Linked DNA regions of Oligoflexus sp.. The protein of the gene in region 1 interacts with the protein of each later gene in a pairwise test. Links are inferred from orthologs where the notes say so. Each region holds a gene or a part of one and is shown in the gene's direction. Other genes may lie near its edges.

What was found.
Region 2: the proteins of VFO10_RS23185 (region 1) and VFO10_RS01460 interact in binary tests that used the Escherichia coli proteins (3 or more experiments, as listed by UniProt). The link is inferred for Oligoflexus sp. from one-to-one orthologs.

Annotation. Positions count from the first base shown.
Region 1 is NZ_DASTAT010000105.1:9,556-12,650, reverse strand. The notes cover bases 317-3,091. They hold VFO10_RS23185 (TlpA family protein disulfide reductase), read left to right. Parts: upstream 317-1,294; coding sequence 1,295-1,888; downstream 1,889-3,091. Other genes in these bases: VFO10_RS23175 (TraB/GumN family protein), read left to right, coding at 2,232-3,091; VFO10_RS23180 (hypothetical protein), read right to left, coding at 1,983-2,132; VFO10_RS23190 (cytochrome c maturation protein CcmE), read left to right, coding at 825-1,277; VFO10_RS23195 (hypothetical protein), read left to right, coding at 667-825; ccsA (cytochrome c biogenesis protein CcsA), read left to right, coding at 317-664. Outside these bases: more of ccsA, read left to right, coding at 1-316; more of VFO10_RS23175, read left to right, coding at 3,092-3,095. UniProt on the Escherichia coli protein: Involved in disulfide bond formation. Catalyzes a late, reductive step in the assembly of periplasmic c-type cytochromes, probably the reduction of disulfide bonds of the apocytochrome c to allow covalent linkage with the heme.
Region 2 is NZ_DASTAT010000010.1:80,534-83,786, reverse strand. Bases 308-3,240 are described here. They hold VFO10_RS01460 (protein-disulfide reductase DsbD family protein), read left to right. Parts: upstream 308-833; coding sequence 834-2,648; downstream 2,649-3,240. Other genes in these bases: VFO10_RS01455 (patatin-like phospholipase family protein), read left to right, coding at 2,651-3,240; rplX (50S ribosomal protein L24), read right to left, coding at 308-628. Outside these bases: more of rplX, read right to left, coding at 284-307; more of VFO10_RS01455, read left to right, coding at 3,241-3,253. UniProt on the Escherichia coli protein: Required to facilitate the formation of correct disulfide bonds in some periplasmic proteins and for the assembly of the periplasmic c-type cytochromes.

The DNA of each region.
Region 1 (3,095 bases):
TGGCGCGGGTGCCGCTGTGCTTGTGCTTGCGGCCTGGTTTTGGGCTCTGCGCATCGCCCCTTCGGAGCAGCATCAGGGTGAAGTCTATCGCATCGTCTATCTGCACGTGCCTGCGGCCTTCACCGCATTTCTCTCGGCCGGTCTTCTGATGATTTTCAGTCTGATGACCTTGATCAAGCGCAGTGCGAACGCAGCGCTTTGGGCCAAAGCCACGGCGGAAATCGGTTTGCTTTATACCGTCATCACCCTCGCGACCGGATCCATCTGGGGCCGTCCGACCTGGGGCGTTTGGTGGGAATGGGATGCGCGACTCACGACGACCCTTATCCTCGCGCTTCTTTATGCCGGCTATCTGATTTTCCATAGCAGCATGAATCCCGGCCCGCAGCGCGATCGCATCGCGGCGGCATTGGGTGTGATCATTGCCCTTGATGTTCCCATCATCTATCAAAGCGTGAACTGGTGGCGAACCCTGCATCAGCCCCAGAGCATCGTGCGCGCGGGTGGTTCGACGATGGCTCCTGAAATGCTGTCGGTCCTTTTCTTCGGCTTCCTCGCGAGCCTTGTGATGGCCAGCTGGCTGCTTTATCTGCGCTTTGGCAATCTGCGTCTTCAGCAGTTGCTCGAACAGTATACTTACGATGCTCAGGCCAAGGGAGAATAGATATGTTTACAGGAACAACGGATCCCACCCCTTACATCGCCGGCGCCTATGGCGTCGCCTTCGTGTGCCTGAGCGTTTATGGATTTGTCCAGGTTCGGCTGCGTCAGCGCTTAAGACAACTGGAACAAGCTGCGCAGTATCAGAATAAAAGGAGAGTGTGATGAAAAAAGGTTTGCCCATGAAGTGGATCGTTGGCGGCGTTGTGATTCTGGTGGCGGGATTGGCTGTCAGTAACCTGCAGTTTGGCGACAATGTGGTTTATTTCTATACGCCGCAGGAAGCGTTTGCCAAAGCTGCCGACATCGACAGCAAGACCATCAAGGTCGGGGGCATGGTCAAGGCTGGAACCGTAGTCTGGAAGCCCGAGGACCTCGCTTTGAACTTCGTGATGACCGACATGCAGGGCACCGACATCGAAGTATCTCACAAGGGAACGCCCCCCGATATGTTCAAGGAGAACTCCGGGGTGGTGGTGGAAGGCCGCATCGAAGCCGATGGTAAAAAAATGGTTTCCCAAAGGCTCATGGTGAAGCATTCTGAAGAATACAAAAAGCCTGATGCGCAGCATTCGGTGGATAAAGAGCTGCTTGAGAAATCTATCTTCAAGAATTGAGGCTGAAGGAGTCGTCTGTGGCTGAACAACGCGTTGTCGTTCCTGGTCCCAACCGTAAGCATCTGATTGCTGTCCTGGTCTTCATGGTCGTCGCAGCCGGCATCATCGGCTTTTTCTATCGCGGGCTTTCGCATCCGGCTGACAAGAACATCCCGTCGGCGTTTTTGGGCAAGCAGGCCATGCCCTTTGAGGTTACATGGCTGCAGGGGCAGGAATACCTGGGTCATACGCCCGATGCCAAGGGCTTCAGCCTGGCTGATTTCAAGGGCCGTCCCTTGATTTTAAACTTCTGGGCCAGCTGGTGCTACAGCTGTCGCGAGGAAGCACGGGACTTTGAAGCGTTCTGGCAGCGCTACAAGGATAAGGGCATCATCGTCGCCGGCATCGCGATTCAGGATACGCCCGAGGCCGCGCGGCAGTTCGCCAAAACCTATGGCAAGACCTATATGCTGGGACTCGATACGGAAGACGGCAAGGCGGCTATTGATTACGGGGTTACGGGCGTGCCTGAAACCTTTATCATCGACCGCAACGGAGTGGTGATTCATAAGGAAGCCGGTCCCATGACCGCCGAGAAGCTGGCGACCTTTGCGGATCAGCTGCTGAAGTAGGTAACGCCCCATACGCGTCATGCCGCTGAAAGCGCAGAAAAAAAGGGCACTCCAAGGTGCCCTTTTTCATTTTTCAAAGCATAATGAATCAGAATCAGTCGAGCCAGCCCACTTTATCCGAGATAAAACCTACTGTATAAGCCACGATAAGGAAGGGCGATACGAGGCCCATAAAGATAAAGATCGGGGCGATCTCCAGAAATTCTTTAAAAGATTCTATATGGAAGTCTTCTGCGGTAAACATCGTTAGCTGGCTCCTTGGATTAGCCTTTTGGGCAGACAGATTCAAAATCAAGGCCTTGAGTATAGGGCGAAGCGTGTGAACTTGAAAGGAAAGAATTCGATGTATCAAGCTGGCCGATGGCGTTCCCTCCTCTCCGTCCTGTTCCTCAGCACCTGGGCCCTGCTCCACTGGTCATCCTGCGTAACTCCGACCCGTGAATCCGGGCGTCAGGGCCTGATCTGGGAAGCCACGCGCGGCACACAGCTCGTCACTCTGGTCGGCACCATGCATATCGGGGTCAGTCCGAATGAGATACCCAAGGGTCTGTGGACCCGTCTGGAAGCCGCGGACACCGTGGTGACGGAAGTTGATCTGACCGGGATGAATGGGACCATCATTCGCCGCTATCTCGTCCTCCCGGAAAAAACAGATCTGAAAACCCAGCTCGGTCCCCAGGACTGGGCGAAGTTCAAGGGCATCGTGCAGGAAGCGTTTCCGCAGATGATGGAGGCTCAGCTTCTGAGGATGACGCCGCTCGCCGCTTGCAGCAACCTGATGCTGGCCGAGGCGCAGCTGGCGCAGAAAGCCAGTGAAGATCCCGCGGAAAGGGGCCGCAATGTGCGGGGCGAGGTTTCGATGGATCAGTACATCGTGGAAAAGGCGCGTGAGCAGAAGAAGAACTTAAAGACCTTTGAATCGTTGGAAGAGCAGTTCAATTATCTCGATAAGGTCTTTACTCTGGAGCAGCTGCGCGAGATGCTGGCCGAGAGCGAAGAGAATCGGCAGTACTATACGCAGCTCGCCAAATCCTTCAAGGACGGAGATTCGGAAACGATCGACGGCATGGTCGCGATGATGCCGGACCATCTGCGGGAGGCGCTGCTCGATCAAAGGAATGACAACTGGGGGCGCAAAATGCCTGCTATTTTAAGCTCTGGGAACACCTTTATCGCCGTGGGCGCCGCGCATCTGGGTGGCAAAAAC
Region 2 (3,253 bases), on another replicon or contig:
CCATATTGCGACGATAACGCATTTTAAAATCCGGCCTATTACATCATAACTCCGCAAAGGGAAGCAACCGAAAGCTGGTTTTTTTTTACCTTTGTACACCGCGTGAAATCCAAAAGACCGTAGGACTTCACGCGAACGAGCAGCGCAATAAAACGCGAAGGAATATCAGGCAACTTGCGGTAGAATTTAAGTTCGGCGAGATCCGTGGAAAAAAAGCAAAAAGCCGAAACACAGCATGCTTCGGCTTTTTGAGACGATTTAATTTTCAAGCGTCGTGAAGGAATCAGCTCAGAACGGTCTTCGAAGCTTTCGCTACGCGGACTTTTTCGCTCTTCTGGCCTTGGTAGGCGATTCCTGTTCTTTTCTTGGACTTGGGATCGACCAAGGCCACGTTGCTGATGTGCACAGGCATGGCTTTGTCGATGATGCCACCTTCAGTGCCATCGGCACCAGGACGGCTATGTTTTTTGAAAATGTTTTGACCGGCGACAAAGACTGCGTTCTTCTTGAAGTCAACGCGATCGATCTTGCCAACACCGCCTTTGGATTTGCCGGTGAGGATGACGACTTCGTCGCCTTTCTTCAAACGAAACTTTTCCTGATATTTCGTCTTTGTAGTCTGAGCCATGTCGGGTATCCATTTAAACGTTGATGATTCTGGTTTTTACAGCTTTTTTGGCGAATCTTGCCCTAAGCGAACTTCTCTAGTACGGGAAAGTCCCCGTCAAGTCAAGAGAACTTTGACCAGAGCTGGCCTTGGAGCCCGTCCGGCTTCCCCCGGACAAGTCCGTCGGTTATAAGAAATGAGAACCCTGTAGATGAGGAGTCTGGTTTTGAAATGTATCCGCCTGCTGCTTTGTATGATCGCCTTTTTGACTTTATCCGTCCAAGGCCTTGAGGCTCAGGATCTCGATCCGAACGCCAAGACCAGGCTCGACATACGACCAAATGACGTCATTATCTGGGAAGGTGTGCAGGCTGTGCAGGACCGCGACGGTCACCTGCTGGTCGGACTGCGTCTTCGTACCAAGGATAATTTCGCCATTTATAAAAGTAGATTGGAATTGCGCGCGCCCGGCGATTTCATTGTCGCCATTAAATCCGCTCCGACCGCACGCCTGCAGGACGATCCGATGGGTGAAGGCCAGGTGGAAGTCTACGATGGAGGCGATTTCGAGATTGAGCTGACCGGTACCCAGAAATACACCGAAACAACACTGCCACTCAGCGTGACGTTTCTCGGCTGCACCCATCAGATTTGTCTTTTTCCCTATACCGAAGACCTCAAGATTCCAGTCTACAACGAAGAAGCCACGGCAACACCGACCGCCAGCGGAACGCTCCAGGATCTTTCGAATCCGGATGATTCCGCGGCTAAAATCAGCGAAGGCGCAAGCAGCGATGATCTCACCACGGAAGAGCAGTATGCCGAGCAATTGAAAAGCGGCAAACTTTCCTGGGGCGTTGTGCTGCTCGTCGTCTTCCTCGGCGGCATTGCCACTAACCTGACCCCCTGTGTTTTCCCGATGATTCCCATTACTTTAAGGCTCCTGGCGCAGCAGGGTCATGCGCGCCTCGCGTCCACCCTCGTTTACGCTCTGGGTATCGTCGTCACCTATACAGGCCTTGGACTGCTTGCGACTCTGGGTGGCGGCGTGTTTGGTTCCGTGCTCGCCAATCCCTGGGTGAACGTAGGCTTCGCCCTTGTTTTCGGTCTGCTCGGGCTCACCATGCTCGGCTTCGGTGATTTGAGCAAGCTGCAGGCCTTCGGCTCGCAAATGGGCGCTGGAAAATCCTCGTTCCTGAATGCCTTTGGAATGGGCGCGGGCGCTGGACTGGTCGCCGCTCCCTGCACAGGTCCCATCATGGGCGCTTTGCTTGCGTACGCCACGACGCTGAATAGCACCTCGCAGTCGCTGGGGCTCTTTTTCCTCTATAGCGTCGGCTTCGCTTTGCCTTACGTCTTCCTCGGAATGGCGGCCAAGCGGGTCAGCGCCTTTAAAGTCAGCCCCCGCATCCAGGTCGCCGTGAAAATCATCTTCTCGGCCGCCATGTTCGCCCTCGCTCTTTACTATCTGAAAAATCCTTTGCAGGAGTGGATCAAACCTTTGCAAGGATACTGGTTCAAACTCTTCATAGGTCTTCTCATCATCACTCTGCCGATCCTGATTCTGATCGTCCGCGACGCGTCTTTGATTCTGCGCAAGGGTGTTCAGCTCGCGCCGACCATTATTCTCGGGTGCTCGCTCTTTGCGGGGATTCAGTGGCTGTCGGGCAGCGATATCGCTACGAAACTTCATTGGCTGAAGGACGAAAGCACAGCGTACACCGAGGCGCAGAAAACCGGCCGCCCCATCCTCATCGATGGCTGGGCCGACTGGTGCATCGCGTGCAAGGAAATGGATAAGACGACATTCCAGGACCCCGAAGTGATTTCCTTGCTGCAGGACGAATGGGTTACCGTTAAACTTGACATGACCCAGAGTTCAGACGCTGATATGGCTCTTGCAGAAAAGTACGAAATGCCAGGGCTTCCGACTTTGGTCATGGTTCCTCCTGACGGCGATCTGAGCAAGAGCCGCAAGCTGACAGGCAAGGTCAGCGCGAAGCGTCTGCTCGAAGAGTTGCGGGCTTTCAAAGGAAAATGATCATGCGGCAGTATCTGCTTTACGTTACAGCTCCATCACGTTCGGCGGCTATCATGGCCGCGCTCGAACGCCTTGGAGCCCGGAAGCTTCCCGACGACGGGGCCTTGAGCCAGAATTTCGAATTGAATCATCGTCTGCTGAAAGGCATGACGATGCGCATTCATATCATGACCGACATCGACGGCGTGACCCCTTTTCTGCGGCAGCATCCCGTCGATCTTCTGGTTTATGATGAGCGCGGCGACGATGCGACGGAAGCCGTGGCCGCCGTGCAGCATATCGCCCGCGACGTGAGTTCGCTCACGCAGCTTTGGGGTCCTGACTTTCATTTCCCCAATTCACGCATCGTCACCGTCCTGAAGCAAACGCCGGACGTCGATCACCGGGTCTTTATCCTGGGTCGCCTGAACGTGCGCGATGTGATCGTGGAACCGGAAAAGACCGCGCTCATGCTCCGCTGGTTGCGCGACGTCCTTTATGCCGGGATTATTCGGGAAAACAAGGTCGGGCTGGCCCTGAGCGGCGGCGCGATCGAGGGCCTCCTTTACCAGGCCGGAGCCATCCTGGCTTTGAAACACGCCTTTGAAGGCCGCAGCATTTATACC